Regions from separate parts of the Streptomyces sp. NPDC059917 genome, predicted to be linked through region 2. Evidence: riboswitches for the same ligand, from Rfam matches in the RefSeq annotation. Region 2 holds a riboswitch; each other region holds the start of a gene.
The links. A riboswitch is a leader RNA that binds a small molecule or an ion and turns the genes downstream of it on or off. The one in region 2 is predicted to bind thiamine pyrophosphate.
Positions count from the first base shown of each region.

Region 1: linked by a shared signal. The riboswitch ahead of thiO (glycine oxidase ThiO) and the one ahead of ACFWAR_RS22690 (thiamine ABC transporter substrate binding subunit) in region 2 are both predicted to bind thiamine pyrophosphate.
Region 3: linked by a shared signal. The riboswitch ahead of thiC (phosphomethylpyrimidine synthase ThiC) and the one ahead of ACFWAR_RS22690 (thiamine ABC transporter substrate binding subunit) in region 2 are both predicted to bind thiamine pyrophosphate.

Region 1 is NZ_JBHWLC010000045.1:51,739-55,003, reverse strand. Features, by position in the region: gene ACFWAR_RS24725 (Rv2175c family DNA-binding protein) at 1-41, opposite strand, end outside; gene ACFWAR_RS24720 (NAD(P)/FAD-dependent oxidoreductase) at 120-1,433, opposite strand; TPP riboswitch at 1,500-1,611, shown strand; gene thiO (glycine oxidase ThiO) at 1,609-2,799, shown strand; gene thiS (sulfur carrier protein ThiS) at 2,796-2,996, shown strand; gene ACFWAR_RS24705 (thiazole synthase) at 3,000-3,265, shown strand, end outside.
Region 2 is NZ_JBHWLC010000039.1:73,854-77,118, reverse strand. Features, by position in the region: gene ACFWAR_RS22700 (phosphatidate cytidylyltransferase) at 1-269, shown strand, start outside; gene rlmN (23S rRNA (adenine(2503)-C(2))-methyltransferase RlmN) at 389-1,501, shown strand; TPP riboswitch at 1,566-1,674, shown strand; gene ACFWAR_RS22690 (thiamine ABC transporter substrate binding subunit) at 1,773-2,849, shown strand; gene ACFWAR_RS22685 (ABC transporter permease) at 2,892-3,265, shown strand, end outside.
Region 3 is NZ_JBHWLC010000007.1:76,154-79,418, reverse strand. Features, by position in the region: gene ACFWAR_RS06380 (YibE/F family protein) at 1-954, opposite strand, end outside; TPP riboswitch at 994-1,132, shown strand; gene thiC (phosphomethylpyrimidine synthase ThiC) at 1,126-2,913, shown strand; gene ACFWAR_RS06370 (hypothetical protein) at 3,038-3,265, opposite strand, start outside.

The DNA.
Region 1 (3,265 bases), on a different contig from region 2:
GCGGGGACGAGGGTTTCGATCTTTGCGTCAATCTCGGTCACGAGGACAAGCCTGCCATCCGGGGCTGACAGCCGGTAGTCGGGCGGGCCGGGCGGGGGCCCGCCCGGCCCCCCGGCGCGCTACAGCACCGCGGATTTGAGCGCGACGGTCGGGTCCGCCACCTTGTCCGGATCCACCAGTGCCCCGGACTCGATCAGCTTGCGGCCCTGCGCGAGGTCGCGCGGGCGGCCCACGGCGAGCACCGCCACCAGCGCCCCGGCCCGCAGCCAGCACACCGACCAGGTGGCGTCGGCCGGGTCCCCGCGCCACAGCGGGGCGTCGGCCCCGGCGTGGTGCCCGGCGTACTGGACGAAGCGGCCGAACTGCTCGGACCAGAAGTACGGGACGGGGTCGTAGACGGCGGCGGGCTCCCCCGCGAGCGCGGCCAGGACGTTGGCGGCGACCGTGCGCGGGCCCTGCAGCGCGTTGTCCCAGTGGTGGACGAGGAGTCGGGCCCCGTAGCGCGCGGACGGGAAGGAGGCGCAGTCCCCGACGGCGTACACGTCGGGGAGGGAGGTGCGCAGGTGGGCGTCGGCGGTGATCGAGCCGTCGCTCCCGCGTTCCACCCCGGTGCCCGCCAGCCAGCCGGTGGCGGGGCGGGCGCCGATGCCGACGACCACGGCGGCGGCGGGCAGCTCGCGGCCGTCGGCGAGGAGCACCCGGCCGGGGGCGCCGGCCTCGCCCGCTTCGATGCCGGCGACCTTGGCCCCGGTGATCAGGCGGGCCCCGGCCTGGGCGTACCAGTCGGCCATGGGGGCGGCTACCTCGGCGGGCAGGGCTCCGGCGAGGACCCGGTCGGCGGCCTCGACCACGGTGACGGCGCAGCCCGCCCCGCGGGCGGCCGTCGCGAACTCGGCGCCGATCCACCCGGCGCCGACCACCACGGCCTCGGGCGCCCCGGCCAGCACCGGCCGCAGCCTTTCGGCGTCGTCGAGGGTGCGCAGCAGGTGGACGCCGGGGACCCCCTCGGTGCCGGGCAGGGTGAGCGGCTCGGCGCCCGTGGCCAGGACCAGGACGCCGTAGGGGACGGCGCCCGCCGTGGTGTCGAGCGCGTGGTCGCCGGCGCGCAGGGCGGTGACCTCGACGCCGAGCCGCAGGTCGATGTCGAGGCCCTCGAAGTCCACGTCGAAGGCGGCGCCCTCGGCCTTGCCGAGGAGGACGGCCTTGGAGAGCGGGGGCCGGTCGTAGGGCTGGTGGGGTTCGGCGCCCAGCAGGGTCACCGGACCGGTGAAGCCCTGTTCCCGCAGGGCGACCGCGGTCTGCACCCCGGCCATCCCGGCGCCGACGATCACCACGGCGGGTGGGACCGCGGCGTCCGGGGCCGGGGCCGTCCGCTCCGGCGTCTGCTCGGTCTGCTCGTGCGTCTGCTCGTTCACGGCGCCCAGCCTAATCATCTGACGATCCGTCAGGAATAGGGAGGCAGCCTTACCGGGCCCCCTCGACGGGGTTAGTCTGGCCACCGTACCTATCGCGGGAGCCCGGCGGACCGGGCTGAGAGGGAGGCTGGACGGCCTCCGACCGTACGAACCTGATCCGGGTCATGCCGGCGAAGGGAGGGGCTGGACGCCCATGCATTCTTACGGAAATTCCGGCGGAGATTCCGGCCGGGGATGTGATGTCCTCGTCATCGGAGGCGGCATCATCGGCCTGGTCACCGCCTGGCGGGCGGCGCAGCGCGGACTGCGCACCGCCCTGGCCGATCCGGCGCCCGGCGGCGGCGCCGCCCAGGTCGCGGCCGGCATGCTCGCCGCCGTCACCGAGCTGCACTACGGCGAGGAGACCCTGCTCGGCCTGAACCTCGCCTCCGCCGAGCGCTACCCGACCTTCGCCGCGGAGCTCGCCGACGCGAGCGGCGGCCTGGACATCGGCTACCGCGCCTGCGGCACCCTCGCCGTCGCCCTCGACGCCGACGACCGGGTCCACCTGCGCGAGCTGCACGCCCTCCAGCGCCGCTGCGGCCTGGACGCGCAGTGGCTGACCGGCCGCGAGTGCCGCCGCCTGGAGCCGATGCTGGCGCCGGGCGTGCGCGGCGGGCTGCGCGTGGACGGCGACCACCAGGTCGACCCCCGGCGGCTCGCGGCCGCCCTGCTGGCCGCCTGCGAGCGGGCCGGCGTGCGCGTCCACCGGGCGGCCGCCACCCGGCTCACCGTCACCGCCGACCGGGCCGCCGGAGCGCTGCTCGACGACGGCACCGCGTTGGCCGCCGACCAGGTGGTGCTGGCCGCGGGCAGCCTCAGCGGCAGGCTGGCCGGCGTACCGCCGCGGGCGCTGCCCCCCGTACGACCGGTCAAGGGGCAGGTGCTGCGGCTCACCGTGCCGCCCGCCTACGCGCCCTTCCTGTCCCGGACCGTCCGGGCCGTGGTCCGCGGCAGCCACGTCTACCTGGTCCCGCGCGAGAACGGCGAGCTCGTCATCGGCGCCACCAGCGAGGAGCTGGGCTGGGACACCACCGTCACCGCGGGCGGGGTGTACGAGCTGCTGCGCGACGCCCACGAGCTGGTGCCCGGGATCACCGAGCTGCCGCTCACCGAGACCCGCGCGGGCCTGCGCCCCGGCTCCCCCGACAACGCCCCGCTGCTCGGCCCCACCGAACTGCCGGGGCTGCACCTGGCCACCGGGCACTACCGCAACGGCGTACTGCTCACCCCCGTCACCGGCGACGTGCTGGCCGACGTACTGACCACCGGCGAGCTGCCCGAGGTGGCCCGCCCCTTCAGCCCGCGCCGTTTCTCCGCCGTACGCGAGGAGTCCCCCGCATGACCGTCTCCGTCAACGGCGAGCCCCGCCAGTTCCCCGCGGGCACCACCCTCGACGCGGTCGTCGCCACCCTGACCGCCGCGCCCAAGGGGGTCGCCGCCGCACTCAACGAGACCGTGGTCCCGCGCGGCCAGTGGCCCGCCACCACGGTGGGCCACGGCGACCGCGTCGAGGTCCTCACCGCGGTCCAGGGAGGCTGAACCATGTCCCTCGACACCGCCACCGCCACCACGACCGACGACCCCTTCGTCCTGGGCGGCCGGACCTTCTCGTCCCGCCTGATCATGGGTACGGGCGGCGCGCCCAGCCTCGACGTCCTGGAACGGTCCCTGATCGCCTCCGGCACCGAGCTGACCACCGTCGCGATGCGGCGCCTGGACCCCACCGTCCAAGGATCCGTGCTGTCCGTGCTGAACCGGCTCGGCATCGCCGTCCTGCCCAACACCGCGGGCTGCTTCACCGCGGGCGA
Region 2 (3,265 bases):
TGGCCTTCGCGATGGTCGCCGGCGCGCTGTGCATGGAGTTCCTGATCGACGGCGGCGCCTGGTGGCAGGGTCTGCTGCTGGGCCTGACGGTCGCGGTCAGCGCCACGCTGGGCGATCTCGGCGAGTCGATGATCAAGCGGGACCTCGGCATCAAGGACATGGGAACGCTGCTGCCGGGGCACGGCGGGATCATGGACCGGCTGGACTCGCTGCTGCCGACCGCGCCCGTGGTGTGGCTGCTGCTGGCGGCCTTCGTCGGCACGGGCTGACCCCCCGCGGGGACCGGGAGGAGTCCGTCCGAGAGGGGCGGAACCCCCCGGGCGGTTACCCTTGAAAGGCGCGCTGCTTCTTGCGGTGCGCCTTTCGTCTTTACCGAGGAGTACCTGCCATGGCCCGCCCTGTTCCGGGAGAGCTCACTTTCGTCGCCCCTCGCGGAGCCAAGAAGCCCCCGCGGCACCTGGCCGACCTCACCCCCGAGGAGCGGCGCGAGGCCGTGGCCGCGATCGGTGAGAAGCCGTTCCGGGCCAAGCAGCTGTCGCAGCACTACTTCGCCCGGTACAACCACGACCCGGCGCAGTGGACGGACATTCCGGCGGCCTCCCGCGAGAAGCTCCGCGAGGAGCTGCTCCCCGACCTGATGTCGGTCATCCGGCACATCTCGTGCGACGACGACACCACCCGCAAGACGCTGTGGAAGCTGCACGACGGCACGCTGGTCGAGTCCGTCCTGATGCGCTACCCCGAGCGGGTCACCATGTGCATCTCCTCGCAGGCGGGCTGCGGCATGAACTGCCCGTTCTGCGCCACCGGCCAGGCGGGGCTGGACCGCAACCTCTCCACCGCGGAGATCGTGCACCAGATCGTCGACGGCATGCGCGCCCTGCGCGACGGCGAGGTGCCCGGCGGCCCGGCGCGCCTGTCGAACATCGTCTTCATGGGCATGGGCGAGCCGCTGGCCAACTACAACCGCGTGGTCGGCGCGATCCGTCGGCTGACCGACCCGGAGCCCGACGGCCTCGGCCTGTCGCAGCGCGGCATCACGGTCTCCACGGTCGGCCTGGTTCCGGCCATGCTGCGCTTCGCCGACGAGGGCTTCAAGTGCCGTCTGGCCGTCTCGCTGCACGCGCCCGACGACGAGCTGCGCGACACCCTGGTGCCGGTGAACACCCGCTGGAACGTGCGCGAGGTGCTGGACGCGGCCTGGGAGTACGCCGACAAGTCCGGCCGCCGGATCTCCATCGAGTACGCGTTGATCCGTGACATCAACGACCAGGCCTGGCGCGGCGACCGGCTGGGCCGGCTGCTCAAGGGCAAGCGCGTGCACGTCAACCTGATCCCGCTGAACCCGACCCCGGGCTCCAAGTGGACCGCCTCGCGCCCCGAGGACGAGCGGGCCTTCGTCCAGGCCATCGCGAACCACGGCGTACCGGTGACCGTCCGGGACACGCGCGGCCAGGAGATCGACGGCGCCTGCGGCCAGCTCGCCGCTTCGGAGCGCTAGCGCCGGATTCCGGATTTCCTCCCGGAGCGGGGCCGCGGGGTACCCTGTGGCCGAAACCAACTGCATATTCCGACAGGGGAGCGCCACAGCGCTGAGAGTGCGGTAACCGTCACCGCAGACCCTCTGAACCTCGCCCGGGTCATTCCGGGTAGGAAGTTCGGTCACCACTCAAGCTGTTGCGCCCTGCCCGGCGACCGCTCTCGCGTCCACGTGGCGCGAGGCGCTGGGCAGGGCCGCGTCTTCTCCTGGACATCCCAGGAGGAAGCATTCAATGAGCACCACCAAGAAGATCGCGGGCAGCGCGCTCGTCGTCGCGCTGGGCGTGAGCACCCTCGCCGCCTGCGGCGGCGAGTCCAAGCCGGCGGCGGAGACGAAGACGATCACCCTCGTCAGCCACGACTCCTTCAACGTGACCCCGGCGGTCCTGAAGGAGTTCGAGCAGCAGAGCGGCTACACCGTCAAGGTGCTCAAGAGCGGCGACGCGGGCGCCGCCCTCAACCAGGAGATCCTGACGAAGGGCTCGCCGCGCGGCGACGTCTTCTTCGGCATCGACAACACCCTGCTCTCGCGCGGGCTCGACAGCGGCATCTTCACCCCGTACGAGGCCAAGGGCCTGGCCGGGGTCGGCGCCCAGTACCAGCTCGACAAGGAGCACCGGGTCACCCCGGTCGACTCCGGCGACATCTGCGTCAACTACGACAAGGCGTACTTCGCCGACAAGAAGCTCGCCCCGCCGCAGACGCTGGACGACCTGGTCAAGCCGGAGTACAAGAACCTGCTGGTCACCGAGAACGCGGCGACCTCCTCGCCCGGCCTCGGTTTCCTCCTGGCCTCCGTCGGCAAGTACGGCGACGACGGCTGGAAGGCCTACTGGACCAAGCTCAAGGCGAACGGCGTCGAGGTCGTCGACTCGTGGGAGGCGGCGTACAACGAGCGGTTCTCCGGCTCCGCCGGCGGCAAGAAGGCCAAGGGCGACCGCCCGCTGGTGGTCTCCTACGCGTCCAGCCCGCCGGTCGAGGTGCTGTACGCCGAGCCGCAGCCGGCCGAGGCTCCCACCGGGGTCGCCACCGGCACCTGCTTCCGGCAGGTCGAGTTCGCGGGCCTGCTCAAGGGCGCGAAGAACGAGGCGGGCGGCAAGGCCCTGATCGACTTCCTGGTGAGCAAGAAGTTCCAGGAGGACATGCCGCTCCAGATGTTCGTGAACCCGGTGGTCAAGGACGCGAAGCTGCCGGACCTCTTCACCAAGCACGGCGTGGTCGTCGAGAAGCCGGAGACGGTCGCGCCCGACGCCATCGCGAAGAACCGTGAGCAGTGGGTCAAGGCATGGTCCTCGCTCGTCGTGAAGTAAGCGGCGCGAAGGAGTCGGGCGGTCGTGGTGCGGCTCGCCCTGATGGCCCTGCCCCTCGCCTTCTTCGGCCTGTTCTTCGCCTACCCGGTCGCCGCGATCGTGGGCCGCGGTCTGCGGGGCGACGACGGCTGGCGGTTCGGCCGGATCGGCGAGGTCCTCGCCCGGCCCGACATCGCCGACGTGCTGTGGTTCACCACCTGGCAGGCGCTGGCCTCGACCGCGCTGACGCTGCTGGTCGCACTGCCCGGGGCCTACGTCTTCGCCCGCTTCGAGTTCCCCGGCAAACAGCTGCTGCGGGCGGTCGTCACCGTTCCCTTCGTGCTGCCCACCGTGGTCGTCGGCACCGCCTTCCTGGCCCTGGTCGGACGCGGCGGGATGCTGGACGAGCTGTGGGGCGTACGGCTGGACACCACCGT
Region 3 (3,265 bases), on a different contig from region 2:
GATCAGTCCGGTGTTGTCATCGGTGTTGCCGCTGAGGAAGGCCCAGCCGATGAACACCGAACCCAACAGCCCGATCAGCAGCAGCGAGGCCAGGGTCCCGAGCACGGCGACCGAGGTCCTGGCGGTCAGGCCGTGGCACATGTAGAGCGCGATCAGCATGATCGCGCTGGCGCCGACCACCCCCACGACCAGCGGATTCGAACCCTGGAGGATGGCGGGCAGGATGAAGAGCGTCAGCACGGAGAAGCTGACCGCGAGGGCGATCAGCGCGAACAGCCCGCGCAGTCGGCCGACCACGACCACGGCGATGGCGAAGATCCCGGCCAGCAGTGCCAGCGGGAGCTTGCGGTTCACGTCGATCACGGAGTACTGCAGGTCGCGCGGAGCGGCCGGTGCGTACGCCACCACGATCCCCTGACCTGTCTCCAACTGCCGTGGTGCGCCCGGCTGGACGATCTCGACGAAGCGGTGTCCCCGGTCGGGCCCGGTGCCGATCTCGACCGTGGCCTTCTTGCAGTCGCCGGACGGGGCGGCCTTGCCCTTGGGGGCGGAAGGGCCACTGGACGGCGGGACCTGCGCGGCGTTGACGGACTTGCAGTCGACCAGCTCGATCGACACGACCTTGCCCTGCTGGGTCTGTCGGTCGAAGCCGACTCCGGTGCGCTCGTGCGCGGGGGCGCCGCCCGGCCACAGGACGATCATGCCGACGAGGACGGCGGCGGCGAAGGGGATCAGGACCGCCGCGATGACCTTGCGCAAGTGCTTCGAGACGGGGGCGGCCGGGCCGTGGCTGTGGGAGTGCGAGTGCCCGTGGGACGCGCCCGCGGACGGTCCGTGCGAGGACCCGTGGGGAGGGTGGGCGTGGCCCGAGTGATCCGAGTGATCCGTGGGCTCGGTGGGGGGCTGCGGCGAGGACGTCACCGAGTGATCATCGCAAGAGATGAGGGGGCCCACTGTTCAGCACGCCAAGGATGACGCTAGCGTGGGGGCACCTTTGCACAACGCGGGAGCTCGGAGCACCGGGCTGAGAGGGCGCTGATCACCGTACGTGGACACGTACGGGAGGAGGCTGCGCCGACCGCCGAACCTGTTACCGGGTAATGCCGGCGTAGGGAGATAGGTCTCATGACCATTCAGGACGCACACACGCCTGCCGTCAGCCAGGACAGCAACGGCCAGGAAGAGCGCCAGCCTGGCTGGCACAAGGGGTACGTTGCGGGCTCCCGCCCGGACCTCCGCGTGCCGGTTCGCCAGGTGCACCTCACCAACGGCAAGGACGTGACGCTCTACGACACGTCCGGCCCGTACACCGACCCGCAGATCGAGACCGACGTCCGCCGGGGCCTCGCGCCGCTGCGCGAGAACTGGATCATCAGCCGCGGTGACACCGAGGAGTACGCGGGTCGCCCCGCGCGCCCCGAGGACGACGGCATCAAGCACACCTCGCCCCGCGGCGGACTCAAGAACCTCGACGCGGTCTTCCCGGGTCGCCCGCGGCTGCCCCGTCGGGGCCGCGACGGCCAGGCCGTGACCCAGCTCGCGTACGCCCGCCGCGGTGAGATCACCCCGGAGATGGAGTACGTCGCGATCCGCGAGAACGTCTCCCCCGAGGTCGTCCGCGAGGAGATCGCGGCGGGTCGTGCCGTCCTCCCCGCGAATGTGAACCACCCCGAGATCGAGCCGATGATCATCGGCAAGCGCTTCCTGGTGAAGGTCAACGCCAACATCGGGAACTCGGCCGTCACCTCCTCCATCGAGGAGGAGGTGGACAAGATGACCTGGGCCACCAAGTGGGGCGCCGACACGGTCATGGATCTCTCCACCGGCCGCAACATCCACACCACCCGCGAATGGGTGCTGCGCAACTCCCCCGTCCCGATCGGCACCGTTCCGCTCTACCAGGCGCTGGAGAAGGTCGACGGGCGGGCCGAGGACCTGACCTGGGAGATCTACAAGGACACGGTCATCGAGCAGGCCGAGCAGGGCGTCGACTACATGACCGTCCACGCGGGCGTGCTGCTGCCGTACGTGCCGCTGACCGCGCGCCGCAAGACGGGGATCGTGTCCCGCGGCGGCTCGATCATGGCCGCCTGGTGCCTCGCGCACCACAAGGAGAACTTCCTCTACACGAACTTCGAGGAACTCTGCGACATCCTGGCCACCTACGACGTCACGTACTCGCTGGGTGACGGCCTGCGCCCCGGTTCCATCGCGGACGCCAACGACGCGGCGCAGTTCGCGGAGCTGAAGACGCTGGGCGAGCTGAACACGATCGCCAAGCGCCACAACGTGCAGACCATGATCGAGGGCCCGGGCCATGTCCCGATGCACAAGATCAAGGAGAACATCGACCTCCAGCAGGAGATCTGCGAGGAGGCCCCGTTCTACACCCTGGGCCCGCTGACCACGGACGTCGCCCCCGCCTACGACCACATCACCTCGGGCATCGGCGCCGCGATGATCGCCTGGTGGGGCACCGCGATGCTCTGCTACGTGACGCCCAAGGAGCACCTGGGCCTGCCCAACCGCGATGACGTCAAGACCGGAGTCATCACCTACAAGATCGCCGCGCACGCGGCCGACCTGGCCAAGGGGCACCCCGGCGCACAGGAGTGGGACGACGCGCTGTCCGACGCGCGTTTCGAGTTCCGCTGGGAGGACCAGTTCAACCTGGCCCTCGACCCCGACACGGCGCGGGAGTTCCACGACGAGACCCTGCCGGCCGAGCCGGCGAAGACCGCGCACTTCTGCTCCATGTGCGGTCCGAAGTTCTGCTCGATGAAGATCTCCCAGGACATCCGCCGCGAACACGGCGGGGACCTGAAGGCCGACGAGATCCAGGCGGGCATGGCGGAGAAGTCCGCCGAGTTCGCGGCCGCGGGCAACCGCGTCTACCTGCCGCTGGCCGACTGACGCCGGCGCCCTTCGCGTCGCCTCCGGGGGCCGTCCCCCTCGGGAGCGACGCAGGGCGAGGGCAGTGGGTCGCCGCCGTGAGCGCTGTTTCACGTGAAACAGCGCTCCGTCGACCCTGCCCGCCTCACTCCGGCTCGTGCTCCGGGCCGCCGAAGTCGGGGCTTGTGAAGTCCGGCGGCGTGTAGCCGGGGCGGGGGCCCTGCCCACCCGTACCGCCAGGGCTGGTGAAATCGGGCGGGGTGTAGCCGAGCTGGGGGATGCGCCGGGGCTGACGGCGCGGTGCCGGGAAACCGCCACCGGCGCTGGGATCTGCCAGCGCGTCCCGCAGGAACGGCATGATGCCCCGCTCCAG